One region of the Blautia sp. MSK20_18 genome, then DNA from elsewhere that is predicted to be linked to it. Evidence: predicted binding sites of a transcription regulator. Region 1 holds the regulator's gene; each other region holds the start of a gene.
The links. Region 1 encodes NrdR, which represses ribonucleotide reductase genes. Its sites were predicted from a motif close to CACAANATNTTGTG; they were not measured.
Positions count from the first base shown of each region.

Region 2: a site for NrdR is predicted at 3,331-3,344, ahead of LI091_RS06860 (ribonucleoside triphosphate reductase). Genes of this name have one in related genera too.
Region 3: a site for NrdR is predicted at 6,452-6,465, ahead of nrdD (anaerobic ribonucleoside-triphosphate reductase). Genes of this name have one in related genera too.

Region 1 covers NZ_JAJCGR010000007.1:67,174-77,399, reverse strand. Annotated here, with positions in the region: gene pap (polyphosphate:AMP phosphotransferase) at 1-281, shown strand, start outside; gene sigG (RNA polymerase sporulation sigma factor SigG) at 346-1,125, opposite strand; gene LI091_RS06305 (YlmC/YmxH family sporulation protein) at 1,239-1,493, opposite strand; gene nrdR (transcriptional regulator NrdR) at 1,632-2,081, shown strand; gene gdhA (NADP-specific glutamate dehydrogenase) at 2,273-3,607, opposite strand; gene LI091_RS06290 (aminotransferase class I/II-fold pyridoxal phosphate-dependent enzyme) at 3,828-5,045, shown strand; gene LI091_RS06285 (citrate/2-methylcitrate synthase) at 5,293-6,654, shown strand; gene LI091_RS06280 (YqeG family HAD IIIA-type phosphatase) at 6,676-7,182, shown strand; gene LI091_RS06275 (shikimate kinase) at 7,179-7,688, shown strand; gene efp (elongation factor P) at 7,775-8,332, shown strand; RNA gene ssrA (transfer-messenger RNA) at 8,593-8,938, shown strand; gene LI091_RS06260 (FtsW/RodA/SpoVE family cell cycle protein) at 9,055-10,215, shown strand.
Region 2 covers NZ_JAJCGR010000008.1:74,671-84,896, forward strand. Annotated here, with positions in the region: gene LI091_RS06850 (response regulator transcription factor) at 1-4, opposite strand, end outside; gene LI091_RS06855 (ACT domain-containing protein) at 32-472, opposite strand; gene LI091_RS06860 (ribonucleoside triphosphate reductase) at 807-3,179, opposite strand; gene hflX (GTPase HflX) at 3,394-4,629, opposite strand; gene LI091_RS06870 (tetratricopeptide repeat protein) at 4,631-5,689, opposite strand; gene glmM (phosphoglucosamine mutase) at 5,698-7,044, opposite strand; gene LI091_RS06880 (nucleotidyltransferase family protein) at 7,059-7,976, opposite strand; gene prfA (peptide chain release factor 1) at 8,033-9,109, opposite strand; gene prmC (peptide chain release factor N(5)-glutamine methyltransferase) at 9,102-9,989, opposite strand; gene LI091_RS06895 (DUF1385 domain-containing protein) at 9,976-10,226, opposite strand, start outside.
Region 3 covers NZ_JAJCGR010000008.1:58,618-68,843, reverse strand. Annotated here, with positions in the region: gene LI091_RS06825 (AzlD domain-containing protein) at 1-163, shown strand, start outside; gene dapF (diaminopimelate epimerase) at 227-1,081, opposite strand; gene LI091_RS06815 (transporter substrate-binding domain-containing protein) at 1,579-2,355, shown strand; gene LI091_RS06810 (amino acid ABC transporter permease) at 2,500-3,192, shown strand; gene LI091_RS06805 (amino acid ABC transporter ATP-binding protein) at 3,179-3,922, shown strand; gene LI091_RS06800 (CBS domain-containing protein) at 4,046-4,480, opposite strand; gene asnA (aspartate--ammonia ligase) at 4,529-5,539, opposite strand; gene LI091_RS06790 (hypothetical protein) at 5,756-6,307, shown strand; gene nrdD (anaerobic ribonucleoside-triphosphate reductase) at 6,508-8,643, shown strand; gene arcC (carbamate kinase) at 8,802-9,734, opposite strand.

The sequences.
Region 1 (10,226 bases):
GCGCTGTGATCGTGAAATTCTGGGTCCACATTGATAAGGACACCCAGCTTGCCAGGTTCAACGACCGCCAGAGCAATCCGGAAAAACAGTGGAAGATCACGGATGAGGACTGGAGAAACCGTGAAAAATGGGATCAGTATGAAACAGCAGTAGATGAGATGCTTCAGAAAACCAGCACTGCTTATGCACCATGGCACATTCTGGAATCCGTAGATAAGAAATATGCAAGGCTGAAGGCGCTTCGGATCGTGATCGAAGAAATTGAGAAAGCGCTGAAATAAGAGATAAAAGCTGCGGCAGGATAACAGATATTCTGCTGCAGCTTTTTGTCTGAAGAGAGATGAATCAATTCCGGAGATAGTTTCGCATACTGCGAAGAGCATGTTTTTCCAGTCGGCTGACCTGAGCCTGGGAGATACCAATCTCATCAGCTACCTCCATTTGGGTTTTTCCCTCGTAGAAGCGGAGATCGATAATGTGACGTTCACGCTCTCCAAGCCGGTTCATGGCATCTCGAAGAGAAATATCCTCCACCCAGTTTTCTTCCAGGTTCTTTTTATCACTGATCTGATCCATAACATATAGGGTATCTCCGCCTTCGGAATACACGGGCTCAAAAAGGCTTACCGGGCTCTGGATCGCATCCATGGCATAGACGATCATTTCCTTGTCGATACCGATCTCATCAGCGATTTCTGCAATGGTAGGCTCTTTGAGATGCTGCCGCATATAGTTTTCCCGGGTATAGATGGTTTTGTAAGCGATATCCCGCAGAGAACGGCTGACCCGTATGCTGTTGTTATCACGGAGATATCTTCGGATCTCTCCGATGATCATGGGAACTGCATAGGTGGAAAATTTTACCTGAAGAGTGGTGTCGAAATTATCGATCGCTTTGATCAGGCCGATGCAACCGATCTGAAAAAGGTCATCCGGATTTTCACTGCTGTTCTGAAAACGCCGGATCACGCTTAAAACAAGCCGCAGATTGCCTTTGATGTACAATTCCCTGGCTTCTTCATCGCCAGCTTTGATTCTTTTAAAGAGCTCCGCCTTTTCTTCCTGATCGAGAACGGGAAGGGTTGAGGTATTTACTCCGCAGATTTCAACTTTATTCAGTGCCATCTTAGAATCCTCCTTGTCTTGTCAGTACATTAAGATGATTCTCAGAGGGCGGTTGAAATATACTTTTTCAGGGAAAATATAAAAAATAAAGGGCCTTGACAATAAGGAGGTATTTATTCTCCGGACAGCAGTTTTTCATTACGGAAATCAACAAGGATGATATCTTCGCCGATCTGGCGGATGCAGTCCCATGGAATGGAATATTCATTTTCTTTGGAAAAACACCAGCAAAATTTTCCCGGTTCCGGCATGATCAGGGCTTTCAGACGTGCGGTTTCACAGCAGAATTCCACATCAAGAGGGCAGCCAAGACTGCGGCAGGTATGGATATTGATCACTTCTTTTTGTTTCAGCTCACAGATGCGCATAAATTCATCACCTGGTATGATTTTATGGAAAATCTGTAAAATTTATGCAAGTCCGATTATTGACACATTATGTGCATTTATTTTATAATAAAAACGAATTTAGTAATGATTTACTGATCCGGAAAGGGGGAGAGTTCCGTGAGATGTCCGTTCTGTAACCAGGATAATACAAGAGTTGTAGATTCCAGACCTGTAGAGGATACCAATTCCATCCGCCGCCGCCGTCTCTGTGATGCCTGCGGAAAGCGTTTTACAACTTATGAGAAGGTGGAAACGATTCCGCTGACTGTGATCAAGAAGGATCAGAACCGGGAAAGCTATAAACGTTCCAAGATCCAGGATGGTGTTCTTCGTGCCTGCTATAAGCGCCCCATTCCCATTGAGAGAGTGGAAGAGATGATCGATTCCATAGAAGGAGATATTTTCCGGTCAGAAGACCGTGAGATCAGCAGTACCAAGATCGGAGAGATCGTTATGGAGCATCTGAAGGATCTGGATGCGGTGGCGTATGTACGCTTTGCGTCTGTATACAGAGAGTTTAAAGATGTCAGTACCTTTATGGATGAGCTGAAGAAGCTGATCAATTAAGAGATTAAATGAATAGACCGCAAATGCAGGAGATTTCAGGCCGATTGTCAAAAGACAACCGGCCTTTTTTGAAACATGAATGTTCGATTTTTCAGAGATCGTAAAAGTGGATACAAAAAAACAGGAACCGCCTGGGAAAAATCCTCTGCGGTCCCTGCTATAAATATACATTAATGATTCAGGAAACTTAATTAAACAATACCCTGAGCTTTCATAGCGTCAACAACTTTTTCGAAGCCGGCGATGTTTGCACCTACAACATAGTTGTCTTCCATACCGTAACGTTTAGCAGCGTCATCAGCTTTGTGGAAGATATCGATCATGATGTGGTGGAGTTTCTCATCAACCTCTTCTCTTGTCCAGGAAAGTCTCATGGAGTTCTGGCTCATCTCAAGTGCAGATGTGGCAACACCGCCAGCGTTTGCGGCTTTACCAGGCATGAAGAGAACACCGTTCTCCTGAAGGTATGTTGTTGCATCAAGAGTAGTAGGCATGTTTGCACCTTCAACGACGTATTTGCAGCCATTTGCAACCAGTGTTTTAGCTCCGTCAAGACCAAGCTCGTTCTGAGTAGCACATGGAAGGTAGATATCACATTTGATATTCCAGATGCCAAGTCCCTCAGTGTAGGTAGCACCCTCAACACGGTCTGCATATTCTTTGATACGTCCACGTTTTACTTCTTTGATATCCTTTACGACGTCAAGGTTGATTCCGTTCGGATCGTAGACATATCCGTTGGAGTCGTTCATTGCAACAACCTTGGCACCAAGCTGAGTAGCTTTCTCAACAGCGTAAATAGCTACATTACCGGAACCTGTTACAACGATTGTTTTTCCTTCTACGGAATCATTGTGAGCTTTGGCGATCTCGTTGAGCATGTATACAACACCGTAACCGGTAGCCTCTGTACGGATCAGGGAACCTCCGAAGGAAAGACCCTTTCCTGTAAGGACACCCTCATAAAGGCCACGGATTCTCTTATACTGTCCGAAGAGATAACCGATCTCACGTCCGCCGACACCGATGTCACCAGCCGGAACATCTGTATCTGCGCCGATATATTTGCAAAGCTCTGTCATAAAGCTCTGGCAGAATGCCATAACCTCTCTGTCAGATTTACCCTTAGGATCGAAGTTGGAGCCACCTTTTCCACCGCCGATCGGAAGGCCTGTAAGAGAGTTTTTAAAGGTCTGCTCAAAACCAAGGAATTTCAGGATACCCTGATTTACAGAAGGATGGAATCTTAAGCCGCCTTTGTATGGTCCGATGGCGCTGTTGAACTGAACACGATATCCCTTGTTAACCTGTACAGTTCCGTTATCATCGATCCACGGTACTTTGAAGGAGATGATCCTCTCTGGCTCTACAAGACGCTCAAGGATAGAAAGTTTACGATACTCTTCCTCATTTTTGTCAATTACGACTTTAAGGGAATCGAGAACTTCCTTAACTGCCTGATGGAATTCTGGCTCGCCAGGATTCTGTGCTACAACTCTTTCATAAACTTCTTCTGTGTAAGACATTGTTGTTTCCTCCTCATCACATATTAAATTGCGTTGAAAACTAAATTCGAGTGCTATTATACATTAACATGCTAAAAAAGGGAAGTGCTAAATTTAATTTTTTTAAATTTTTATTTCTTGCGTTGAAAGCCTAAATGTGAGATGATATAGAATAAATATTTTTTGACTATGAAATTAAAATGGTTAAATAATAGTGAAAATTAGAAGAGGAGTGGTTTTTATGAGAACATTCGGGAAATCATCAAAGCTTGACAACGTGCTGTACGATGTGCGCGGACCGGTTGTGGATGAGGCTGCCAGAATGGAAGAAGATGGAATGGAGATTCTGAAGCTGAATATTGGTAATCCGTATCCATTTGGGTTTTCAGCACCTCAGGAAGTGATCCTGGATATGCTGAGTAATGTTCGTACTTCCCAGGGATATTCCGATTCCAAGGGCATTTTTTCTGCAAGAAAAGCGATCATGCAGTATGCACAGCTTCGCGGGATCCCGGGAGTTACCATTAATGATATTTATACGGGAAATGGTGTCAGTGAACTGATCAACCTCTGTATGCAGGCGCTGCTTGATAACGGGGATGAGATCCTGATCCCGGCTCCGGATTATCCGCTGTGGACAGCTACTGCAACACTGGCAGGCGGAAATGTAGTTCATTATATCTGTGACGAACAGTCTGACTGGTATCCGGATATTGAGGATATCAAGAGCAAGATCACACCAAGGACCAAGGCGATCGTTATCATCAATCCCAATAACCCTACAGGTGCAGTATATCCGAAGGAGATCCTGGAACAGATTGCAGACATTGCAAGAGAAAATGAGCTGATCATCTTTTCTGATGAGATCTATGACCGTCTTGTTATGGATGGATATAAACATACATCGATTGCATCCCTTGCACCCGATGTGTTCTGTGTAACATTTTCAGGATTGTCCAAGTCTCATATGATCGCAGGTTTCCGCATCGGATGGATGATTTTAAGTGGTGCAAAAAGTAAGGCGAAGGGTTATATAGAGGGAATCAATATGCTCTCTTCCATGCGTCTCTGTTCAAATGTTCCGGCACAGTCCATTGTACAGACTGCACTTGGCGGATATCAGAGTGTCAATGAATATACGCAGCCGGGCGGACGTGTTTATGAGCAGAGAGATTTTATTTACAAGGCACTGAATGATATTCCGGGAATTTCCGTTGTAAAACCACATGCGGCATTTTATATATTCCCGAAGATCGATACTGAGAAATTCAATATTTTCAATGATGAACAGTTTGCTTTGGATTTTCTTCATGAGAAACAGGTGCTTGTTGTTCCGGGCAAGGGCTTCAACTGGAATCAGCCGGATCACTTCCGTATTGTTTATCTGCCGGATATACGCCAGCTTGACAAGGCAATGAAGAAGATGAAAGAGTTTTTTGCTACATATAAACAGGTCTGATCGCAGATAGATAAGAGGAGATTTGCAATCTATATTCGCTGTCTGCTCATAACCGATAAACTGTAAAGCAGGTATTCGGTTATATTTTCGGCATAGACCGGAACCGAAAAAAATGTTATAATATATCTGAAATATCCCGGCCAGTTACGTCGGGATATACAAATAAGACCAGAATTGCTTGAGAGGGGAATGAGGAGGGACCGTTATCGAACAGCAATAAAACAGAAATCGAAAGGGGAAATAACTGATGAGCAAATTCAACATGAAAGTGACACCTGAGATTGAGAAACTTACCCAGATCTGTCGTGAGAATGACAAACTGGATCTGTCTTTATATGGTAAATACGATGTCAAGCGAGGCTTGCGTGACCTGAATGGAAAGGGTGTCCTTGCAGGACTGACCCAGATCTCCAATGTCCAGGCAACGAAGATCGTGGACGGAAAAGAGGTTCCCTGCGCAGGTAAGCTTTCTTATCGCGGGTATGACATTAAGGATCTGACAAATGGTTTTATCAATGACCGGCGCTTCGGTTTTGAGGAAGTAACCTATCTGCTTCTTTTCGGAAAGCTTCCGGATCAGGAAGAACTGAATGGATTTTCCGGGATTCTTGCGAACCAGCGTATGCTTCCGCGGAATTTTGTAAGGGATGTCATTATGAAGGCACCATCCAGAGATATTATGAACGCTCTGTCAAGAAGCGTGCTGACACTTTATTCCTACGACAAAGACCCGGATAATATTGAACTGGAGAATGTGCTCCGTCAGTGTATCAACCTGATCAGCGTTTTCCCGCTGTTATCTGTTTATGCATATCAGGCCTATAACCACTATGAGAAAGGCGAGAGTCTTTATATCCATCAGCCTAAAAAGGAGCTTTCCACAGCTGAGAATATCCTGCGTCTGTTAAGACCGGATAAGAAGTATACGGCACTGGAGGCAGAGATCCTTGATATTGCTCTGATCCTTCATATGGAGCATGGCGGTGGTAATAACTCTACTTTTACTACACATGTGGTTTCCTCTTCCGGGACAGATACGTATTCTGCGATCGCGGCAGCACTAGGTTCTCTGAAAGGCCCGAAACACGGCGGTGCCAACATCAAAGTCGTAAAAATGTTTAACGATATGCGTAAACACGTACATGACTACAGTGATGAAGAGGAGATCAGTGCATACCTTAAGAAGCTTCTTCATAAAGAGGCCTTTGATAAACGTGGACTGATCTATGGTATGGGACATGCGATCTATTCTGTTTCAGATCCACGTGCAGAAGTCTTTAAAGGCTATGTGGAACAGCTTGCAAGAGAAAAGGGCAGAATGAAGGATTATCAGCTGTATGCTGCAGTAGAGCGTCTTGCACCAAAGGTTATCGCAGAGGAGCGTAAGATCTATAAGGGTGTCAGTGCCAATGTGGATTTTTACAGCGGATTTGTTTACAGCATGCTGGATCTGCCGCTGGAGCTTTACACACCGATGTTTGCTATTGCACGTATCGTAGGCTGGAGCGCACATCGTATGGAAGAGCTTATCAATGTGGATAAGATCATCCGTCCCGCATATAAGAATGTCCTTCCGGAAGCAGAGTATATTCCTCTTTGCGAGCGATAGGAAAGGACTGAGGTGGAATAGATGTTCAGATGCTTTTTTCCGGATGAATATCTGGATTCTGCGTATGGGATCGATTATGAGAAGCTTTACAGAGAAGGATACAGAGGGCTGCTCTTTGATATCGATAATACCATTGTTCCCCACGGTGCACCGGCAGATGACCGGGCAAAGAAACTGTTTGAAAAGCTGAGGGCTCTCGGGTTTCGATACTGCTTTGTATCCAATAACCAGAAACCTCGTGTGGAGCCCTTTGCCAAAGCAGTAGAGGGGGATTTTATAGAAAATGCCCATAAACCGGCTGGGAAAAATTATAAAAAAGCCTGCCAGGTGATCGGAATCGATCTTGACAGGACGATCTTTATAGGAGATCAGTTGTTTACGGATATTTATGGAGCAAAGAGAGCAGGGATCCGGACGATCCTTGTGAAACCGATTCATCCAAAAGAGGAGATCCAGATCGTACTGAAGCGATATCTGGAAAAAATAGTATTACATTTTTACCAAAAAGAGGAGGGAAAGAATTCATGAACCATATTGTAATCATCGGCTTTATGGGTTCAGGAAAGACACGAGTTGGAAAGAGACTGGCGAAGGACCTGGGGCTTCCGTTTATTGACGTGGACAGACTGATCGTGAAAAAAATGAACATGTCAGTAAAGGAGGTATTTGAACGCTTTGGAGAAGCATTTTACCGTGCGCTGGAGACTATGGCAGTCAAGGAACTGTCCACAGACAGCGAACGGAAGGTAATCTCTGTAAGTGCGGGATTGCCTCTTCAGGAGCAGAACCAGAAATATCTCCAGAGTATGGGAACGATCATCTATCTGAAGGGATCTGCTGCAACGTTGATCAAACGTCTGGAAGGAAGTAACAATCCCACATTGGAAGGAACTGAGAATAAAGAAGAGAAGATCAAGAAACTTCTGAAACAGAGAGATCCGGTTTATGAGAAGTTTGCGGACATTAAAGTTGTCACAGGAGTGAAGCCTTTTGATGAGCTGATCGCAGAAATTGAAGAAAAATTGAAGGCTTAAACAAAAAAACAGTTGAAAAATGGCAAAAGGTATTATAGAATAATCCATAGCGAAAAAGAACCGCATATATTAAGGAGGAAATATTTATGATTTCAGCAGGTGATTTCAAAAATGGTATCACACTTGAAATTGATGGAAACGTATGTCAGATCGTTGAATTCCAGCATGTAAAACCAGGAAAAGGCGCAGCCTTTGTAAGAACAAAATACAAGAACATTATCACAGGCTCTGTAGTAGAGAAATCCTTCCGTCCTACAGAGAAATTCCCGGCAGCACGTATTGAGCGTGTAGATATGCAGTATCTGTATCAGGATGGTGGTTTATACTACTTCATGAATACAGAGACATATGATCAGGTTGGTCTTACAGAGGAGCAGGTTGGCGATTCTCTGAAATTTGTTAAGGATAATGAGATGGTTAAGGTTTGCTCTCATAACGGAGAGGTATTCGCAATCGAGCCACCTCTTTTTGTAGAGCTTGAGGTTATTGAGACAGAGCCAGGATTCGCAGGAAATACAGCACAGGGTGCTACCAAACCGGCAACTGTTGAGACAGGTGCACAGGTTCAGGTTCCTCTGTTCGTAAACCAGGGCGACAAACTGAAGATCGATACAAGAACAGGTGAGTATCTCTCACGTGTATAATGCAGCAAAAAACCCGCGTAAGCGGGTTTTTTTGTGCCATAAAATTAAAAGATCATTTTGATAGTATTTAAAATACCAAAGTTTGAATGCATATTCCAGACTGTACAGGTAAGAAAAACTGTACAGTCTGGACTTTTTTTGAAATATCCTTGACACGAAAAATCATTCTGGTATAATTAAACCCAGTCAAAAAACTGACTAAGAAGTTCGTCTGTCCACCAGAGATGACCGGAAATGATCCGGTCACAGAAGTCTTTTAAGGGCTTGTACTGGTTTCGACGGGGGCTTTGAAGTTAGGGAAGCCATCCGCAGACTCCTGGACTGCGTATCAACCGGGAACTAAATATAAACGCAGACGAAAAGTTAGCGTTAGCAGCCTAAGCTGCTCGTCAGCCCCGTTGCACTCACACATCGGGAATCTGGCGTCGACCATGTGAGAAACCTTGCCGGGTAAGCTTTGCCCCGGTAGATGTATCATGAAGCTACTGAAGCAGTAAGCCTGTCGGTGGGCGTACTGCTGAGGGAATGTTAAATCAGCGACTGTGATGGGAGATGCCTTAAGGGATAGGCTTTCGGACAGGGGTTCGATTCCCCTCAGGTCCATTTATGGAACGTCCCGGAAAGACAGCATTTATGCGGCTTTCCGGGAATTTTTTTTACTTTCTTTATTACTCGTGGATATCAGGAAATTCTTCGCAGATACAGAAAGCGATGGTGATAGAATGAAAAAAACTCTGCTTAACAGAAAAAAGCAGAATAAGAAATCTGATTATTATGATTATAATCTGGTAGCTGTTATTGTACTGCTGGTGTGCTTTGGACTGGTCATGCTTTACAGCACCAGTTCATATATGGCAGAAGTGAATTATGGCAACGATATGTTTTATTTTAAGAAACAGGCACTGATCAGTGCAGCATGTCTGATCGGAGCGTTATTTATTTCAAAAATACTGGATTATCATATCCTTCTTCCTTGTACAACTGCGTTGTATGTGGCTTCGCTGATCCTTATGGGACTTGTGCGGACTCCGCTGGGACATTCCTCTCATGGTGCTACCAGATGGTTGTATATCGGACCGATCAACTTCCAGCCTGCCGAGCTGGCAAAGATCGCGGTTATTATCATGATGGCTTACATGATCGGAAAAATGGGACGAAAGGTGAAAACTTTAAAGAGCTGTATGATCCTGGGACTTCCGGGGGCAGGACTTGCGCTTGCGGCTTATATACTTACAGATAATCTGAGTACAGCCATGATCATTTTGGGAATAACAGTTGGAATGGTGTTTGTGGCACATCCGGATATGCGTCCGTTTATTGCTGTGGCAGCGGCAGGAGTGATCCTTATTGTGATCGGAGTACTTTTTCTGGTTGCGACGACCAAGAATAGTGACAGCTTCCGTGTTATGCGAGTACTTGTATGGCTTCAGCCTGAGAAATATTCCGATGAAGGCGGTTATCAGACGCTGCAGGCATTGTATGCCATTGGCTCCGGAGGGCTTTTTGGCCGCGGGCTTGGAAATAGTATCCAGAAGCTTGGAAGTGTTCCGGAAGCACAAAATGATATGATCTTTTCAATTATCTGTGAGGAGCTTGGAATTTTCGGAGGGATTTTTGTACTGATCCTGTTCGGATATCTTTTGTACAGGTTGTTTTTTATTGCGCAGAATGCACCGGATCTGTTTGGCTCACTGATCGTTACCGGGATTTTTATACATATTGCGCTGCAGGTGATCCTTAACATTGCCGTTGTACTGAATCTGATGCCCAATACAGGTGTCACCTTGCCCTTTATCAGTTACGGAGGAACGTCCATTGTGTTCCTGATGCTGGAGATGGCAATAGCTCTCAGCGTGGCCCGTCAGATAAAATTTCAAGAGTAAAATAGTTTTAA
Region 2 (10,226 bases), on a different contig from region 1:
TCATTCCTGTTTGTCCCTTTTATGCGATTGATTACGCCTCTGCTTCTCCATCCGGATCTACCAGGCGGTTCAGAACCTGGAATCCATTGTTACGGAGAACACTCTCTGCAACCAGAAGATCCTCACAGTGCATGATCGCTACCGGAACTTTCAGGCCTCTGTGGAAGAAGGTGTAGATGTAATGAAGGTTTACGTTGCTGTCGCCCATGACACTAAGAAGCTTGTCTAACCCACCGATCTCATCCTGAAGGTCTACCAGGATAGCCTGTGTGATACGAGTCATGTATCCATGCTCAGCCATGATCTCATCTGCTCTTTCCGGATTGTCGCATACCATACGGAAGTTTGCAAACTCCGGTGCGTCAAAGCAGCCGAAACCGTAGATATCGATCTGATTCTCTGCAAGAATCTTTGTAACTTTCTGAAGACTGCCTGGAGTGTTTTCTACGAAGACGATGTTCTGTTTTACCATAATAATTTTCCTCTTTTCTGTTATTCTTTTTTATTTTCTTTTTTTATTTTAGCATGAAATTTGGTGGAAGTGAATCCCTTCCCCAGCGGGGCCCTTCCGGGATGGAGCGTTTTGCGTATACATTCATACATTAAAGCGTAACGCTTTTAATCATTAAATTCAGGTATAAGTATACCCATCTCGACATGAAATGTCAACCATCTTTTCCAGGCCCCAAATCTCAAACATAAAATATCATAACATAAAATTCCCAATATAAAAAAGGCCAGACACACATCCAACAGACATGCGTCCAGCCATCCATTTTTTACTTACAGTTATTTTGGCAAAAAACTCAATCCAACTCTTCGTCTACATACTTCTGTATATTAGAAGCATTCACATACTTCCTAACCTTCGCCCCGTCAGTAATGACAAGCGTCGGGGCCTGACGGATCCCATACTGCTTGACAAGCTCGGGATTCTGCTCAGCATCGATGATCTCCAGCTCTTCGCCTTCCAGCATTTTCTTTGCCATACGACAGTTCGGACAAGTGCTGGTCGTAAAAAGATATTTATGAGATTCCACAGGCTGGATCTCCACCTCGTCACCCTTCATGGTCATCACACTGGTATGGACCTTTTTCAGCTGGGAATGGGTAATATCATAGAGGGTACGGTTCTTATACTCCTGGGCCTTACCATCGTTCCAGTTCTGTACAGGACGGTAATATCCTGTGATACGGCTGTAAACCTCAGCCTTCTTTCCACATTTCGGGCAGGTGAAATGCTCGCCGCTGATGTAGCCATGCTCCTGACATACGGAATAGGTCGGTGAGATGGTGTAATAGGGCAGGCGATAATTCTCTGCGATCTTACGTACCAGCGCTGCCGCTGCCTTCCAGTCCGGAAGCTTCTCCCCAAGGAATGCATGGAATACGGTTCCTGAAGTATACAGAGTCTGCAGATCGTCCTGAATATCCAGTGCGTCAAAAATATCCGCAGTGTAATCAACCGGCAGATGAGAGCTGTTTGTGTAATACGGAGTGTCGCCCTCTTTTCCTGCTGTTTTGATATCCGGATAACGGCTTCTGTCGTGTTTGGCAAGACGGTATGCAGTGGACTCTGCCGGTGTTGCCTCCAGGTTGAAAAGCTCTCCCGGATACTGCTCCTGATAGTCTGAAAGACGGCTTCTCATATGCTCCAGAACCTCTTTTGTAAACTTCTGGGTTTCCGGATCTGTCATGTCCTTTTTCAGCCAGCAGGCATTTAAGCCCGCTTCGTTCATTCCCACAAGACCGATGGTGGAAAAATGATTGTCAAAGCTTCCAAGATATCTCTTCGTGTACGGATACAGTCCCTCATCCAGAAGCCTACTGATCACATCTCTCTTGATATGAAGAGATCTTGCGGAGATATCCATCATGTGGTCCAGGCGCTGATAAAATTCCTTCGGCGTTCTGGAAAGGTATGCGATACGCGGCATATTGATGGTAACAACGCCTACAGAGCCTGTGCTCTCACCGGAGCCAAAGAATCCACCACTCTTTTTGCGGAGCTCACGGAGATCCAGACGGAGGCGGCAGCACATGCTGCGGATGTCGCTTGGCTTCATATCACTGTTGATATAATTGGAAAAATACGGAGTACCGTACTTGGAAGTCATCTCAAAGAGAAGACGGTTGTTCTCGGTATCAGACCAGTCGAATTCCTTTGTGATGGAGTAGGTCGGAATCGGATACTGGAATCCACGTCCGTTGGCATCTCCCTCGATCATGGTCTCGATAAATGCCTTATTGACCATATCCATTTCTTTCTTACAGTCCTTATATTTGAAATCCATGTCCTTGCCGCCTACGATAGCCGAAAGCTCTGCAAGGTCGTCCGGAACGGTCCAGTCCAGTGTAATGTTGGAAAATGGTGCCTGAGTGCCCCAGCGGCTTGGAGTATTTACGCCATATACAAAGGACTCAATGCATTTCTTAACCTCCGGATAGGAAAGGTTGTCTGCCTTTACAAAAGGTGCCAGATAAGTATCAAAGGATGAAAATGCCTGTGCGCCCGCCCACTCGTTCTGCATGATACCCAGGAAATTCACCATCTGGTTGCAGAGTACACTTAAATGCTTTGCAGGTGCAGAAGTGATCTTACCCTCAATACCACCAAGTCCCTCTCGGATCAGCTGCTTCAGGGACCAGCCTGCACAGTAACCGGTCAGCATGGACAGATCATGGATATGGATATCTGCATTTCTGTGTGCATCTGCGATCTCGTTGTCGTAGATCTCAGACAGCCAGTAGTTTGCGGTAACTGCTCCGGAGTTGCTTAAGATCAGACCTCCTACAGAATAAGTAACCGTTGAGTTCTCCTTTACACGCCAGTCCTCAACCTTTACATAGCTGTTTACGATTTCTTTATAGTCAAGGATGGTGGATTTCATATTGCGGATCTTCTCACGCTGCTTACGATAAAGGATATACGCCTTGGCAACATCAGAATATCCGGCCTGGATCAGCACGTTCTCCACACTGTCCTGGATATCCTCAACAGAAATCCGGTTGTTCTCGATCTTATTCTGAAAATCCGCTGTAACACGAAGTCCCAGAAGATCGATCATATCCGAACTGTAATTCTTACCTTTGGCATCAAATGCCTTATCAATTGCCGCAGTGATCTTCCCCATTTTAAATTCGTCTAATTCACCGTCTCTTTTTACTACCTGAAACATAAGAAAATGCCTCCCTCATGCATTTATTTATAAGCGGATATTTCATTCCGCCTCACTTGCCTGCTTACGAACACACTCCGTTTCACGATCTGTGTTCAAAGCGCTGTAGGCTTATTGTATCAGACACGCCTCTTTGCGTCAACATAAAAAGCACCATATATAGTGCCCGTTTTGTTCTCGGTACTATATATGGTACTGAGTAGATATTTTAACATTATGTGACTTTCGGATAGATTTCTCGCGGAACTCTTGCTTTTACAGCAATCCCTCCTTCGGTATACTCTTCCGAAAGAAGCTGTCCATACTCACGGATCAGCTGGATCTGACCGGCCTCCGAATAAGGAAAAAGCCGTTCCATATAAATCTGTCCTTCTGCCAGTATCTCAGAAAGAAGCTGCTTAAATTCCTCAAGCCCCTCTCCTGTCCGTGCGGAAATCTTCAGCGTATGGTCTGCTCGGAGATCCCGAAAGCTCTCCCCGGAAACACGGTCCTGCTTGTTAAAAAGTGTGATCGTCTTTTTTCCCAGAGCACCAAGCTCTTTCAGGGTTTCATATACGATATGCATCTGTATCTCCGCCTGAGGATTGGATGCATCTACCACATGAATGATATAATCCGCATATTTGGCTTCCTCCAGAGTACTCTTGAAGGCTTCCACCAGATTGTGGGGAAGCTTGCGGATAAAGCCTACGGTATCCGTAAGAAGAAGCTGCTGTCCGTCATCCAGTGTCAGAAGACGGGTAGTCGGATCCAGTGTGGCAAACAGCTTATCCTCCGAAAGCACTGAAGCGCCTGTCAGTGTATTCAGAAGCGTTGACTTTCCTGCATTGGTATAGCCAACAATGGCTGCTGTCTTCAGATTTCCCACAGCTCTTCTGGAACGGATCAGCTCTCTGTGCTTTTCTACCTGGGAAAGCTCCTGCTTCAGTGCGGATATCCTGTTCCGGATCAGACGACGGTCTGTCTCCAGCTTTTTCTCACCAGGGCCTCTGGTTCCGATTCCTCCTCCAAGTCGCGAAAGAGAAGAACGTAGTCCCACAAGACGTGCAGACCGGTAACGAAGCTGTGCAAGCTCTACCTGGATCTTGCCTTCACTTGTGACGGCACGCTTCGCAAAAATGTCAAGGATCAGCAGGGTACGATCCATAACCTTGCACTCCAGCTCCCGCTCCAGATTATTCATCTGGGCAGGAGAAAGCTCATCGTCACAGATCACACCATTGGCATCCAGGGCATAGAGAAGACCTTTTACCTCTTCGATCTTGCCCTTTCCGATATAGGTGCCCGGATGTACGGCCTCACGATTCTGAATGATCCTTCCTGCAACCGCCGCACCTGCCGTAGCCGCAAGTTCTCCAAGCTCATCCAGGGATTCCTCCATGTCATCCCCCCGATCTGCCTGGACACCGATCAGGATAACCCTGTCCTGTATTTCCTCAAAATATTCCATATCAGCCCTCCGAAGACGTTCTGGTTTTCAGGAAAGCCCGCTCTTTTTTTGCAGCGGAATCTTCAGGGAACATCTCAATATATTCCTGGACCTTGGTCAGTGCAGTAGCAAAATCCAGCTTTTTTTCATAGGCTACGATCTCATTGAACAGAAGACTCTGCATCTCGTCTGTGGTAGCTGTCGGAAGACCTTTTGTGATGTTATCAAGAGCGGAATCATAATCTCCGCTTCGGATATCGCACAGTGCCAGACCATTATAGCCCTTGGCGGAATCACCCACTGCGGAAATATACTGCTTGTACATTGCCTGAGCATTTTCCACGTCATCCTGGGCCAGATATACCATTCCCAGAAGAAGCAATGCTTCCGTATTATCCTTCTTGTTTGCTTCCAGAAGCTCTTTTTTTGCGTTGCTGTAGTCTTCCATATAATAGTAGACACGGCCTCTGTCACAGTGGTCCTGGGCATCCTTGGCCTCAGAAGAAAGAGCAGCTTCCAGATATCTGGTTCCGTCCGCTTCCATATCCTTGTCCAGATATGCCTCATAGATCTCGATCGCCATATCATAGGTGGAATCTTCTCCATAGGCCTGTTTGAAGTTAGATGCGGCTTCTTCGTAGGAATCCATGGCAAGGGCAACCTTTCCGGTGAGAAAATAACTGCCTGCATCCATGGAAAAATCTTCTCCAAGTGTCTGGCAGTCTGCCATGGCATCCTCGTATTTTCCAGACTTCAGCTCTGCAGTAGCCCGGTAGGACAGGATATCCTTACGAAGGCTTTTGCTTACTTTATCGCAGTTCAGAGCTTCCGTGAAGCTATTCACCGCATCCTCATATTTGCCAAGACGCAGGCTTGCGATACCTGCCCCGCGATAGGACTGTGCCAACTTCACTCCGTTCTGGATCGAGCTCTGGTACTCCTCCAGGGCATACTTGTAGCTTCCCTGGGAAAGATCCTTTCCGGCCTGTTCATATATTTTTGTTTTTTCACTGCCACAGCCGCCCAGAAGCAAGGCTCCTGTAACGGCTGCAAGAATCAATACGGTCTTTGTTTTTTTCATGGAATTCCTTATTCTACAACAAGCCCTTCGGCTTCCATCACATCAACAACACTATCTACATATTTATGGCAGAGATCATCCGTTCCCGCTTCTACCATAACACGGATCAGCGGCTCTGTACCACTCTCACGTACCAGGATACGTCCGTCATCGCCAAGTGCCTCTGCGGCTGCCTCAATGGCTGCTTTTACCTTTTCGTTCTCCAGTGCTGTTTTCTTGTCGGAAACACGCACATTCCGGAGAAGCTGCGGATAAACCTTCATCTCCTTTGCAAGGTCGCAGAGTGTGGCCTTCTGATCCACACATGCCTCCATGATCATAAGAGAAGTCAGGATCCCGTCACCGGTAGCGGAATAGCGGCTAAAGATGATATGTCCGGACTGTTCACCACCGATACTGTAATTGTTTTCCATCATGTTCTCGGCAACGTATTTGTCACCAACTGCAGTCTGCTCATAGTCGATGCCTTCACGCTCCAGAGACTTGTAAAGACCAAGATTGGACATAACGGTTGTTACAACTGTATTTCCGTTGAGCTGGCCTTTCTCTCTTAAATATTTGCCGCACACATACATGATCTTATCACCGTCAATGATGTTTCCGCGGTGGTCTACGGCGATACAGCGGTCTGCGTCACCATCATATGCAAAACCGATATCCAGGCCTTTATCTACCACGAACTGTCTCAGAACTTCAATGTGTGTGGAACCGCAGCCACGGTTAATGTTGGTTCCGTTTGGCTCATTGTTGATCACATAGGTTTTTGCACGAAGTGCGTCAAAAACGCTCTTAGCAATGGCGGATGAGCTTCCGTTGGAACAATCCAGCCCAACCTTGATATTTTTGAAATCATGGCATGGGATAGAGATCAGATGTCCGATATAACGGTTTCTTCCGGATGCAAAATCCACAGTACAGCCGATATCTTCTCCGGTTGCCAGCGGAAGCTCCTCGATCTCGCCGTCCAGATATGCCTCGATACGTGCTTCAATATCTGCGGAAATCTTCTGTCCGTTCTCATTAAGGACCTTGATTCCATTATCATTAAACGGATTATGGCTTGCGGAAATCATGATACCGCAGTCAAAATCTTCTGTACGTACCACATAGGATACACTTGGAGTTGTGGTTACATGAAGCAGATAGGCATCTGCTCCGGATGCGGTAAGTCCTGCCGCAAGGGCATACTCAAACATGTAACTGCTTCTTCTTGTATCCTTGCCGATCACGATCTTCGCCTTGTGATCTCTGCCGTAATACCAGCCGAGATAACGTCCCACACGAAATGCATGATCTGCTGTAAGTTTTACATTTGCTTCACCACGAAAACCATCTGTTCCGAAATATTTACCCATAATGTTCTCCTTTATTACTGATACAGTCCTTCCGGATAAACGCCGTCATCTGTAAGTTTTTTGAATGCAGCCTGTACAGATGCCTTATCCTCCTGATAGGTAACACCGAACCACTCGTCCTTTGTCTCAAGAACATCTACCGCTGCTTTTCCGGAATGGATCAGCTGGTCGATAAGCTCAGGAAGAAGATACTCTTTTTTGATGTCTCCCTCTTCGATTCCACCAAGGAACTCAACGAAGCCTTTCTCAAGGATCTCCATAAATTCCGGTGTCAGTCCCCACATATTCATGGAAACAAGGCTCTTTGTATCCAGTGTTTCTGCTGTACCATCGTCATTTCTTGTCTCTGCGCCGTCTGCTGTCTTGAAGATGTTATGTGTCTCTGTAACGCCCACAAGCTTGCCATCCTCAATATGGCACACTCCTCTTGTGACGCTTCCGTTGTCACTTAATGTATTTCCAAGGCGGAAACCTGCCATGCAGATGTGCATCGGGCCATCCTGCGGATGATCCTGTACCAGGTAGTCATGTACCTTTACGTAGGCTTCTTTTCCGTAGTAGTCATCTGCATTGATCACAGCGAATGGCTCGGAAAGGACTTTCTTTGCTGCCAGTACAGCGTGTCCGGTTCCCCATGGCTTGGTACGGTCCGCCGGTTTTGTAAAATTGCCCGGAAGATCGTCGATCTCCTGGAATGCATAAGCAACTTCTGTAATGTTGGAGATACGGTCTCCGATCACTTTTTTGAATTCATCTTCAAGGTCTTTGCGGATGATAAATACGACCTTGTTGAATCCTGCCTCCAGTGCATCATGGATGGAATAGTCCATAATGATCTCGCCCTTCGGGCCTACCGGTGCAAGCTGCTTGATTCCTTTTCCAAAACGGCTGCCGATACCGGCTGCCATGATCACCAGTGCTGTCTTTTTCATTTTCGTTTCCTCCTGATTTATTATAATTTTTTGAACTCTGTAGCTGTAATCAGCGCTTACTCCTGTTCATTCAGCTTTGTCAGCTTTACTGCCTGGTCTGCTGCGATCAGACTGTCAATGATCTCATCCAGATCTCCGTTAAGGATATTCTCAAGACGATGAAGGGTAAGCTTGATCCTGTGGTCTGTTACACGTCCCTGAGGGAAGTTGTAGGTACGGATCTTTTCGGAGCGGTCACCTGTACCGATCTGGCTTCTCCTCGCCTCTGCCTCAGCATCATGCTGCTTGGCAAGCTCCATCTCATACAGACGGGAACGGAGCACACGGAGTGCTTTATCCTTATTCTTAAGCTGAGACTTCTCATCCTGGCAGGAAATCACGATTCCTGTAGGGATATGAGTAAGACGTACTGCGGAGTCTGTGGTGTTGACACACTGACCACCGTTTCCGGATGCACGGAACACATCGAATTTACACTCATTGAGATCCAGATGGAAATCAATTTCTTCCGCCTCCGGCATGATCGCTACCGTACAGGTAGAGGTATGGATCCTTCCGCCGGACTCTGTCTCCGGTACTCGCTGTACACGGTGAACACCGCTTTCGTATTTCAGTCTGGAATATGCACCCTCACCCTTGATCATGAAGGTAACCTCCTTAAAGCCGCCGATGCCGTTCTCATTGAGGCTGAGCATCTCGGTTTTCCAGCGGCGGGACTCCGCGTATTTCACATACATACGATAAATCTCTGCTGCAAAAAGTGCTGCCTCATCACCGCCTGCACCTCCACGGATCTCAACGATAACGTTCTTGCTGTCGTTAGGGTCCTTCGGAAGAAGAAGGATCTTCAGCTCATGCTCCAGCTCCTCCACTCTCTTTTTTGCATCGGAAAGCTCTTCCTTCAGCATTTCACGCATCTCTTCGTCCTTCTCGCTCTCCAGCATGGAAAGACTGTCCTCGATGGTTTCCTTGTTTTTCTTATATTCTTTATATGCGTCAACGATTGGCTGCAGGTCGCTCTGCTCCTTCATCAGCTTCTGAAAATGTGCTGGATCGTCGGTTACTCCCGGTTCTCCCAGCTCATTGAGAAGCTCTTCAAAACGTACCAGCAGATCATCCAGTTTATCAAACATGTATTTCCTCCTGTTTCTGTCCAAGCACCACACGGTCAAGGCCCGGCAGATCCTTTACGATCTGAACCCCGGTAAAACCGGCTGCTTTCATCATTGTACTGACTGCCTCACCCTGGGTGCAGCCGATCTCATACAGAAGCCATCCGCCCGGTTTCAGGTACCTTCCGGCCTCTGCGGTGATCTTTCTGTAAAAATAGAGCCCGTCTTCCATTCCGTCAAGGGCCTTCCTCGGATCATGAAGGCGGACTTCTTCCATCAGTGTTTCAATTTCTTCTGTTGCGATATAAGGCGGATTTGAAATAAGGATATCATATTTCCCACTATCTTTTCCACCTTTTTCACAAAAATACGGTGCTGAGAACAGATCGCTTTCCACAAAATCCGCCCGGTTCTCCACCTTTAGAATACTTGCATTCTTTTTTGCCACTTCCAGTGCTTCCGGTGAAACATCCACACCGGTCCCACAGGCATCCTGCCGTTCCAGAAGAAGGCTGAGCAGGATGCAGCCGGAGCCGGTACACATATCCAGGATCTCCGGTTTTTCCACATCCCCAAGGTGTTTCAATGCCTCTTCCACCAGAGTCTCCGTATCCTGTCTCGGGATCAGCACGTTTTCGTTTACATAAAACTCATAGCCCATAAAAAAAGCCTGATGAGTCAGCTGCTGTACAGGAATATGTCCTGCCCGCCTGTCGATCAGCGTAAGATACTCTGCTGCGGTCTCATCAGACACCGGTTCATCTCCATGCGCAAAATAATATGCCCGATTCTTTCCGGTCTTAAATTCCAGAAGGAGCCAGGCATCCAGCCCGGCTTCTTCCAATCCGTTATCTTTCAGTATTGTTGTACCTTTTTTCAGAAGGGACTCAAGAGTCTGCATTTTCTGTCTCCTCTGTCTCATACGGGATGTCCAGATCAAATTCCTCTTTCAGATAGGCTCTCCAATCAAAAACAGCCTCAACTGCTTTGATGGCTACCTCTGCCATATCTGCAGCAGGCTCCTTTGTGGTGAATTTCTGCATGGCAAGACCTGGTTTACTCATAATGTCCGCAAATTTACTGTCTGTTCTTCCTGCCCACTGGATGATCTCAAAGGAAATCCCCGCAACTACCGGTA
Region 3 (10,226 bases), on a different contig from region 1:
GACCTTCCCGGCCATCCTGAAGGCCACAGACAGCATCATCTCCGGTGCAGCAGGTTTCCTGGTAGCACTTATTGCTGCATATAAGGAAAAAAGCCTGATCACAGTAGCCCTGCTGGCATGTGCGGCGGTGTTTATCGTGGAGAGGGTTCTGGTATTTATTTGAAGAGGGGATATGTGGAAATATAATACGCAGGAGGGAGTTTCGAAAAGCTCCCTCCATTTTCATTTATTCACCTAAAAATCCAAGATCGATCTCTCCGTCAAACACCGTAGTTGCAGGTCCTGTCATATATACAAGGTTTTCATCTCTTTCCCAGGAGATGTTTAAGTCTCCGCCAAGAAGCTGTACAGTAACCGGCTTACTGCCATCAACCTTGTCATTGAGGATGGAAGCTACCGTAACTGCGCAGGCACCTGTGCCGCAGGCAAGGGTTTCTCCGGAGCCACGCTCCCATACACGCATCTTTACGGTGTGGCGGTCGATCACCTGAACAAACTCAGTGTTGACTCTGTCCGGGAAGCATACGTGATTTTCAAAGGACGGGCCGATCTTTTCCAGGTCAAGGCTGTCCACATCGTCTACGTAGATGATGGCATGAGGATTACCCATGGAAACTGCGGTCATGTGATATTCTTTTCCGTCGACGGTGATGGGAGCGTCGATCACCTGCTCGGTTTCGGAAACCACCGGGATCTCTTTTGCAGTGAGGATCGGGGAGCCCATGTTGACTTTTACCATGGAGGCCTTGCCGTCGCGGATAGTAAGATCCACATATTTGATACCGCTTCTTGTGGCGATGCTTAAAGAAGTTTTGTCCACAATGCCGTGGTCATAGACATATTTGGCAACGCAGCGGATACCGTTTCCGCACATGGCACCCTGAGAGCCGTCCAGATTGTACATATCCATCTCGCAGTCTGCAATCTTCGACGGGCGGATCAGGATCAGCCCATCGGAACCAATGCCAAAATGACGGTCGCTGACAAATTTTGCCACTGCGGCCGGATCCTTAACAGTTTCCTCGAAACAGTTTACATATACATAATCGTTTCCAATGCCGTGCATTTTCGTGAATTTCATAATAGTAGCCTCCTCTTGTTTCTGAATATTATACTTGTTTTTTCTGTTGGAGCACAAGACCCACATGAAAAAAACACGCAGGTTTTTTCCATTTGTTGCCTTTAATAGTATAGTATATTGGACAATTGTTATCGAAAAGTGAATTTTCCCTGTGGAATTCCCATAAATTACAGGTGGATTTTCGGATTTATGGGTTTTATATGCTTGCATTTTGTCAGAAACATGGTATCATAAAACAAAGTAATATGCATGGAGATGTATAATTATGCTGTACATTACGGATTGTGCTGTTACTGTTCACTGGTAATATTCCGCGAGGTGTTTTTTGTGACCACAGGTCACAGAAAACCCGAGAATCTCGGCGCGAAATCATGCAAAAGCATGATTTCTGTGCATCGCGGAGCGTGTTGCTGGTCACGAAGTGAACAGTAACATTGGACTGACAGAAGCAGAGAGACAGTTAACGTAAAGTACATAGAATTCAGGAGGAAGAAAAAATGAAGAGAAAATTTATGGCACTTGCACTTGCAGCAGCTATGACAGTTTCTATGACATCCGCTGTTTTTGCAGCAGATGAGATCAAGAGCGCAGATGATCTGGAGGGTAAGAAGATCGGTGTTCAGCTTGGAACAACCGGTGATGCAGACGCTACAGAGGTTAAAGACGCAACAGTAGAGAGATACAACAAAGGTAATGACGCTGTTATGGCTCTGAAACAGGGTAAGATTGACTGCGTAGTGATCGACAGCGAGCCTGCCAAGAAATTTGTTGAGAAAAACGATGATCTTGAGATCGTTGAGGATATTTTTGATAAAGAGGAGTATGCAATCTGTCTTTCCAAAGATAATGCAGACCTTACCAAAGAGTTCAACGAAGCGCTGAAGGAGCTGAAGGATGACGGAACTCTGGATTCCATCAGAGATAACTACATCGGTGATGATGCAGGTAAGACACCGTATGAGACTCCTAAGGATGCAGATCACTCCAAGGGAACTCTTACCATGGCAACAAACGCAACCTTCCAGCCATACGAATACTATGACGGAGATAAGATCGTAGGTATTGATGTTGATATCGCTCAGGCTGTCTGCGACAAGCTTGGATATGAGCTGAAGGTCGAGGATATGGAGTTTGATGCGATCGTAAATTCTGTTAAATCCGGAAAAGCTGATTTCGGTGCTGCAGGAATGACAGTAACAGAGGATCGTAAAAAGAGCGTTGATTTCACTGATCCGTACACAACTGCAGAGCAGGTTGTTATTGTAAAGAAATAATTTTGCACAGAGAAATCAGAGGATTCTGAACGGATAAGCTGAGAAACAGATATTCGTTGCAGGGTTCAGTAGCGAATGATCAGGTTCCGGATATCCGGGTATGTTTTCCGGATTTCGGAACCTGTAGTTTTGGAAAGGGTGGAAATTTTGAGTCTTATTGAACAGTTTCAGTTTAACTTTCTGGACGACAATCGCTGGCAGTTCATTTTGTCCGGTCTGAAAAATACCATCATCATTACTTTTTTTGCTGTACTTCTTGGTATTTTTCTGGGATTTGTCATTGCTATTGTCCGTTCTACACATGATAAGACAGGTAAGCTTAAGATCCTTAATGTGATCTGTCGTGTTTATCTGACTGTGATCCGCGGTACACCAACGATGGTACAGCTGCTGATCGTATTTTATGTTATTTTTGCAACCATAGATCCGGGTAAGATAGTTGTTGCCATTATCGCCTTTGGTATGAACTCTGCTGCATACGTGGCTGAGATCGTCCGTTCCGGTATCATGTCTATTGATCAGGGACAGTTTGAGGCAGGACGGAGCTTGGGTCTTAACTATACACAGACTATGATCAAGATCATTCTTCCGCAGGCGGTCAAGAACATCCTGCCGGCCCTTGGAAACGAGCTGATTGTACTTTTGAAGGAGACATCCATCAGTGGTTATATCGGACTTATGGATCTGACCCGTGGCGGAGACATTATCCGAAGCCAGACCTACAGTGCACTGTTCCCGCTGCTGGTAGTAGCTGCGATCTATCTTGTGATCGTTTGTTTTCTTACCTATCTGGTAGGAAGACTTGAAAGGAGGCTGAGAACCAATGAGCGTAAGTAATGAAGTGCTTCTGGATGTACAGGGACTTGAAAAGGCCTATGGCGGCAATCAGGTTCTCAACGGGATCACCACACAGATCCGCAGAGGTGAAGTAGTAGCCATTATCGGACCATCCGGCTGTGGTAAATCTACATTCCTCCGTTCCCTGAATCTCCTTGAGGAGCCGACCGGGGGAAAAATCCTCTTTGAGGGAACCGACATCACAGATTCCAAGGTGGATATCAACCGTCATCGTCAGAAGATCGGAATGGTATTCCAGCAGTTTAATCTTTTTCCACATAAGACAGTAAAAGAGAACATTATGCTCGCACCTGTGACTCTGAATCTTATGAGTAAGGAAGAGGCTGAAAAAACGGCACTGGAGCTTCTGGAGCGAGTAGGTCTTCCGGATAAGGCAGATTCCTATCCGGACATGCTTTCCGGCGGTCAGAAGCAGCGTATCGCCATTGCAAGATCTCTTGCTATGAACCCGGACGTGATGCTGTTTGATGAGCCTACATCTGCTCTTGATCCGGAGATGGTAGGAGAGGTCTTGGAACTGATGCAGGAGCTTGCAAGATCCGGCATGACCATGGTTGTGGTAACTCATGAGATGGGCTTTGCCCGCGAGGTGGCAACCAGAGTCCTCTTCATTGATGAAGGAAAGATCCAGGAAGAAAATTCTCCTAAGGAATTCTTTGCAAATCCAAAGAATAAGAGACTTCGAGAGTTTCTTTCAAAGACATTATAATGACATTATAAATATAAGAATATTAAAAACGGATGCTTGATCCTCCTGTGGAAATGCTGCAGGAGATAAAGCATCCGTTTTTTGTAGTGCTAGTTGCAAAAAAATCTTTTTTCTTTCCGCTGCTCAGTGGATTTCTTCACCGGCAGTTTTTTGTGCGGCTTTTATTTCGTTGTAACAGTATTTGATGATAGATTTTCTGGTTATGATCCCGATGAAGGAGCCCTGGTCATCTACCACCGGTACGAAGTTCTGATTAATGGCGCGATCCAGGAGATCTTCCATATTGGAATCTGCATGGACCGGTTTGTAGGTGGCACGGCGTGGGATCGCCATGATCGGGATTCCCTCTGTTTCCTTGATGTCGTGGATATCTGCACGGCGCATGCCCCAGAGGAGATCTCCCTCTGAGATGGTGCCGAGATATTTGCCGTCCATGGTGAGGATAGGAATGCAGGAGTACTTGCGGTGCTCCATTTTTTCGAGGGTCTGGCGAAGAGTTTCATCCTCAAAGATGTAGGCTACTTCGCTTTTGGGAATCAGAAAAAACAGAATGTTCACGTTATTACCTCATTTCCGCGAAAATTATAAATAAATCTGTAGGCTGTTTTAGAGAAGCTGAAGTCCGTGTGTCTCTGCAGCATCTGTGATCTCCTTCGGCCAGAGAGAGACATGTACTTCTCCGATGTGTGCTTTACGAAGGAAGAACATACAGATCCTAGACTGTCCGATACCACCACCGATGGTGTACGGAAGCTCTTTGTTCAGGATGGCCTTCTGGAATGGAAGCTCTCTTCGGTCATCACAGCCTGCTTCGGTAAGCTGGCGGTCAAGTGCGTCCTCGTCAACACGGATTCCCATTGAGGAAAGCTCAAGGGCAATGTCAAGTACCGGATAGTATACGAGGATATCACCGTTCAGTTCCCAGTCATCATAGTCCGGGGCACGTCCGTCGTGGCGCTCGCCGTTGGTGAGGGTTTTGCCGACTTTCATAAGGAAGACAGCGCCCTTTTCACGGGTGATCCGATATTCACGTTCCTTCGGTGTACAGTCCGGATACATGTCAAGAAGCTCCTGAGTTGTGATAAAGAAGATATCCTTCGGAAGGATCTCCTCGATGTAGTCATACTGTACAGCCATGTATTTCTCAGTTTTACGAAGGACACTGTAAATGGTGCGTACGGTTTCCTTGAGAGTCTCCATGGAACGTTCTTCTTTGGAGATGATCTTTTCCCAGTCCCACTGGTCTACGTAAACAGAGTGGATATTGTCCAGATCTTCATCCCGGCGGATGGCTACCATATCTGTGTAAAGACCTTCTCCGTGAGAAAATCCGTATTTTTTCAGTGCGTAGCGTTTCCATTTGGCAAGGGAGTGTACGATTTCGGCGTTGCTTCCTTCGATAGCCTTGATATCAAAGCTTACCGGGCGCTCTACACCATTAAGGTTGTCATTAAGGCCGGATTCCGGTGCTACAAATGTTGGAGCGGATACTCGAAGAAGGTTCAGCTTCTGTGAGAGTGTCTGCTGGAAGAAATCTTTTACTGTTTTGATCGCAATCTGTGTGTCATGGAGGTTCAGGTCTGCATGATAGGTTGCGGGGATTGTGATTGTATTCATTATCGGCTCCTCCTGATGATTTTTAGGCTTATTGCTCTGTGGGGTATTATAGCAGAAAATGGGTGGAGTGGCAATATAATGAGAGGGGAAGTCTTTTGGGGTATCGTAGAAAAATGCTGGGTATTAAATGCCTGGTGTGATATACTGAAAAAAGAATGCTTATGTTTACGACGGAAATATAAATATCCGTTTTGACGGATAGAATGGAGGGAGCTTATGGCAGGTCAAAGGTGTCAGGTTTGTGGGGGTAAGGTTGTAAATGGCAGGTGTTCATTATGTGGGATGCCTTACAGAAATGATGAGGTGTTATATCATTTGAATGAGCCCCGGGAGATACATTATAAACATGCTTCCGCCAAAGTGCGGGATATGATGCGGCAGTATGGACAGGATGCTGATCAAACAACACAACATAACGGAAACGTAAACCGGAATACGAACGTAAACCGGAATACGAACGCAAACCGGAATACAAATATAAATCGGAATACGAATGCAAGCCGCAATACCGATTTGAATCGGAATCTAACCAGAAGCCGGAATACAGGTGCAGCAGCCGGACGTAAGACTGCTGCGGCAGTTAATACCAGGAATAAAACAACGGTGGGCAGAAATCGTGCAGAAGTTTTAGATCAGGGAAAAAAACAGCAAAAAAAAGATCAGAAAAGCAGCGGGGCAGGCTGGATCATATGGTTTATAGTGACACTGGCCATTCTGCTTCCGAAATTATGGGATTTTCTTGCAGACTGGATCGGAACAAATTTGTGAGAATATTTCTGCAGTGAGATCAGGCAGTGCTAAGTGTCTGTATTTTCGTGTATACAGAAATATCCCTTTTCTTTTCTCCTCAGCTGTGTTATACTCATGCCTAGCACAACATATAGATGAAAAACAATATATAGAAGATATAGGTACTATATATAGTATTTTGCATAGCGACTTATATATAGCACAGGGAGGGATGAGCAATGTTATATGTAATCAAGAAAGACGGGACAAGAGAGGAGTTTAATCCGCAGAAGATCGTGGCTGCCGTGAACAAATCCGCAGAGCGTATTCTTTATACTTTTTCAGACGAGGAGAAGGATTTTATCTGCCGTTTTGCCCAGGAGCATGCGGATTCCCTTGGAAAGAATGAGATTGAGATCCAGGAGATGCACAATATCGTGGAGGGGGCTCTGGAGCGTGTGAATCCGGCAGTTGCCAAGAGCTACCGTGATTATCGGAATTACAAGCTGGATTTTATCCATATGATGGATGATGTCTATACCAAGAGTCAGGCGATCCGTTATATCGGTGATAAAAGTAATGCCAATACAGACAGCGCCCTTGTTGCCACGAAACGAAGCCTGATCTTTAATGAGCTGAACAAGGAACTCTATCGGAAGTTTTTTATGAACCGTAATGAGCTTCAGGCATGTAAGGACGGCTACATTTATATTCATGACCAGTCTGCACGTCTGGATACCATGAATTGCTGTCTGTTCGATGTGGCAGCTGTTTTAAGTGGCGGTTTTGAGATGGGCAATGTCTGGTATAACGAGCCGAAGACTCTGGATACAGCCTTTGATGTTATGGGGGATATCATTCTCAGTACAGCAGCACAGCAGTATGGTGGCTTTACAGTGCCGGAGGTTGATAAGATCCTGGCACCGTATGCAAAGAAGAGCTATGATAAATATATTTCCGAATTTATGAAATACTCGGATGAGAGCTGGAGTGGCCGTGAGGAGAGAGCTATTGAGTATGCTCTTGATAAGGTCCGCAGGGATTATGACCAGGGCTGGCAGGGAATTGAGTACAAGCTGAATACCGTCGGTTCTTCCAGAGGTGATTATCCGTTTGTTACGGTGACACTTGGTCTCGGAACCGAGCAGTTTGAGAAGATGTGTACGATTTCCCTTCTTGAGGTCCATCAGGGAGGACAGGGTAAGGCCGGACACAAGAAACCGGTACTTTTCCCGAAGATCGTATTCCTTTATGACAAAGAGATCCATGGTCCCGGAAAGTGCTGTGAGGATATTTTTGAGGCCGGTGTGGAGTGTTCCTCCAAAACCATGTATCCGGACTGGCTGTCTATGTCCGGCGCAGGCTATATTTCCAGTATGTACAGGAAATACAAGAAGGTCATCAGCCCGATGGGATGCCGTGCTTTCTTAAGTCCGTGGTATGAGCGTGGCGGTATGGAGCCGGCGGATGAGAATGATACGCCTGTTTTTGTGGGACGTTTTAACATTGGTGCGGTAAGCCTTCATCTTCCGATGATCCTTGCAAAAGCCAGAGCGGAGAGCAGAGATTTTTATGAGGTTCTGGATTTCTATCTGGAAATGATCCGTAACCTGCATATTCGCACTTACGAATATCTGGGACAGATGCGTGCATCCACCAACCCGCTTGCATATTGTGAAGGCGGTTTCTACGGCGGACATCTGAAACCGAATGAAAAGATTGGCAAGATCCTGAAGCCTATGACAGCTTCCTTCGGTATCACAGCGTTAAATGAGCTTCAGGAACTTTACAATGGCAAATCCATTGCCGAGGATGGGGCGTTTGCTCTGGAGGTCTTGAAATATATCAATGACAAGGTAAATCAGTACAAGAAGGAAGATGGTTATCTTTATGCGATCTACGGAACACCGGCAGAGAGTCTTTGTGGCCTGCAGGTAGAGCAGTTCCGTAAGATGTATGGAATCATTGAGGGCGTTTCTGACAGACCATATGTGAGCAACAGCTTCCACTGCCATGTAACAGAGGATGTGACTCCGATCGAGAAACAGGATCTGGAGGGACGTTTCTGGGAGCTCTGCAATGGCGGTAAGATTCAGTATGTACGTTATCCGATCGGCTACAATAAGGAAGCTATCCGTACACTGATCCGCAGAGCCATGGATCTGGGATATTATGAGGGAGTGAACCTTTCTCTTGCATACTGTGACGATTGTGGTCATGAGGAACTGGAGATGGATGTATGCCCTGTCTGCGGTTCCAGAAATCTGACCAAGATCGACCGTATGAACGGATATCTTTCCTACAGCCGTGTCCATGGAGATACCCGCCTGAATGAGGCGAAGATGGCTGAGATCGCTGAGCGAAAATCTATGTAAATGCTAGCTGTCCGATCAACTGTGGAACAGTGATCGGACAGCCAGACAATATAAAAATATCCCGCAGAGCTGCCGGTAAGACCAGCAGCCGTCTGCGGGATATTTTTATGTAAAGTGAAGTTTTATAGTTCACTTTGTATTCTGAGTCCGTAAAATGATCATTTAATGATAGTTCCGGTCTTCTCACGGTAGCCGTCTTTTGCATGGGCCATGTCTGTGATGATGGTACGGCGTCCGGTTCCCTTCTCCACGAAGGAAACACCTGCTTCGATCTTAGGAAGCATGGAGCCTGCCGCAAACTGTTTGCCGGCAATATATTTCTTGGCATCTTCTGTGGAAATAGTATCCAGATAAGATTCGTGATCCGTATTATGGTCAAGGCTTACTTTCTCGACGCTTGTAAGGATCATCAGAGTGTCAGCGTTCAGTTCTTCTGCAAGAAGTCCTGCTGCCAGGTCTTTCTCGATGATGGCGCTGGCACCATTCAGCTGAGTTCCCTGCTCAAGAACCGGGATTCCGCCACCGCCTGCGGCAATGACGATCTGCTCTGCTGCAGAGAGGACCTTTACGGTTTCAATCTCTACGATCTTCTGTGGCTTCGGTGCTGCAAGGATACGTCTGTACTGGCCCTCGCCCACCTTTGTGACAAAGTTTCCTTTTTCTTCTTCAGCCTCGGCCTCTTCTGCGTTAAGAACACGTCCAATGATCTTCTCTGGCTCTGCAAATGCTTCATCGTATGGATCGATGACAACCTGTGTCAGAACTGTGCTGACCGGTTTGTAGATCCCTCTGGAGATAAGCTCAGCACGGATGGCGTTCTGAAGGTCATAGCCGATATAACCCTGGCTCATGGCGGAACATACGGACATTGGTGCAAATGTATAATCAGGATGTGCCTTACCGAATTCATTCATTGCGGTGTGGATCATCCCTACCTGCGGACCGTTGCTGTGGGAGATCACTACGCGGGTTCCCTCCTCTACCAGATCTGCGATTACCTTCGCTGCGAGTTTTGTAGCTGTTTTTTGCTCTGGAAGTGTGGTGCCAAGTGCCCGGTGGCCTAATGCAACTACTACGGTTTTTTCGCTCATAGGAAATACCTCGTTTCTCTTAAAAATTGGAATGAAATCAGTTACTGTATTCAGTAACGAGTACATCGAAAACGATGCACGAATATTATATTTTATTATAAAAGACCTATGTGGGAAATGCAATAGAAAATCGAGTGTTTTCCGAGACAGGAAAAACCGCCTGATCCAGTCAGACGGTTTGATTCCTACTATTTTTTGAGGGGGGAGATAGAGAGTGGTTTTTCATCTATCCAACACCTATTATATAGAGAAAATATGTTTAAAATATGTCGTTAATCTAAAAGAAATGGAAAATTTATAAAGAAAGTTTAAACAAACTTTATAATTTTTATATCCGGTTGCGCATGGTCTGAAAATGTGATACATTGAAAAAGTCTTGATCCTGCATTCTGCGGGATCTGTTCACGCATCGTTTCGATGCAGAAATCCATTTTATTTTATCGAAAAAAATATTGATCATGCATCATTTGCCGGGGAGGGATGCCTTTGTCT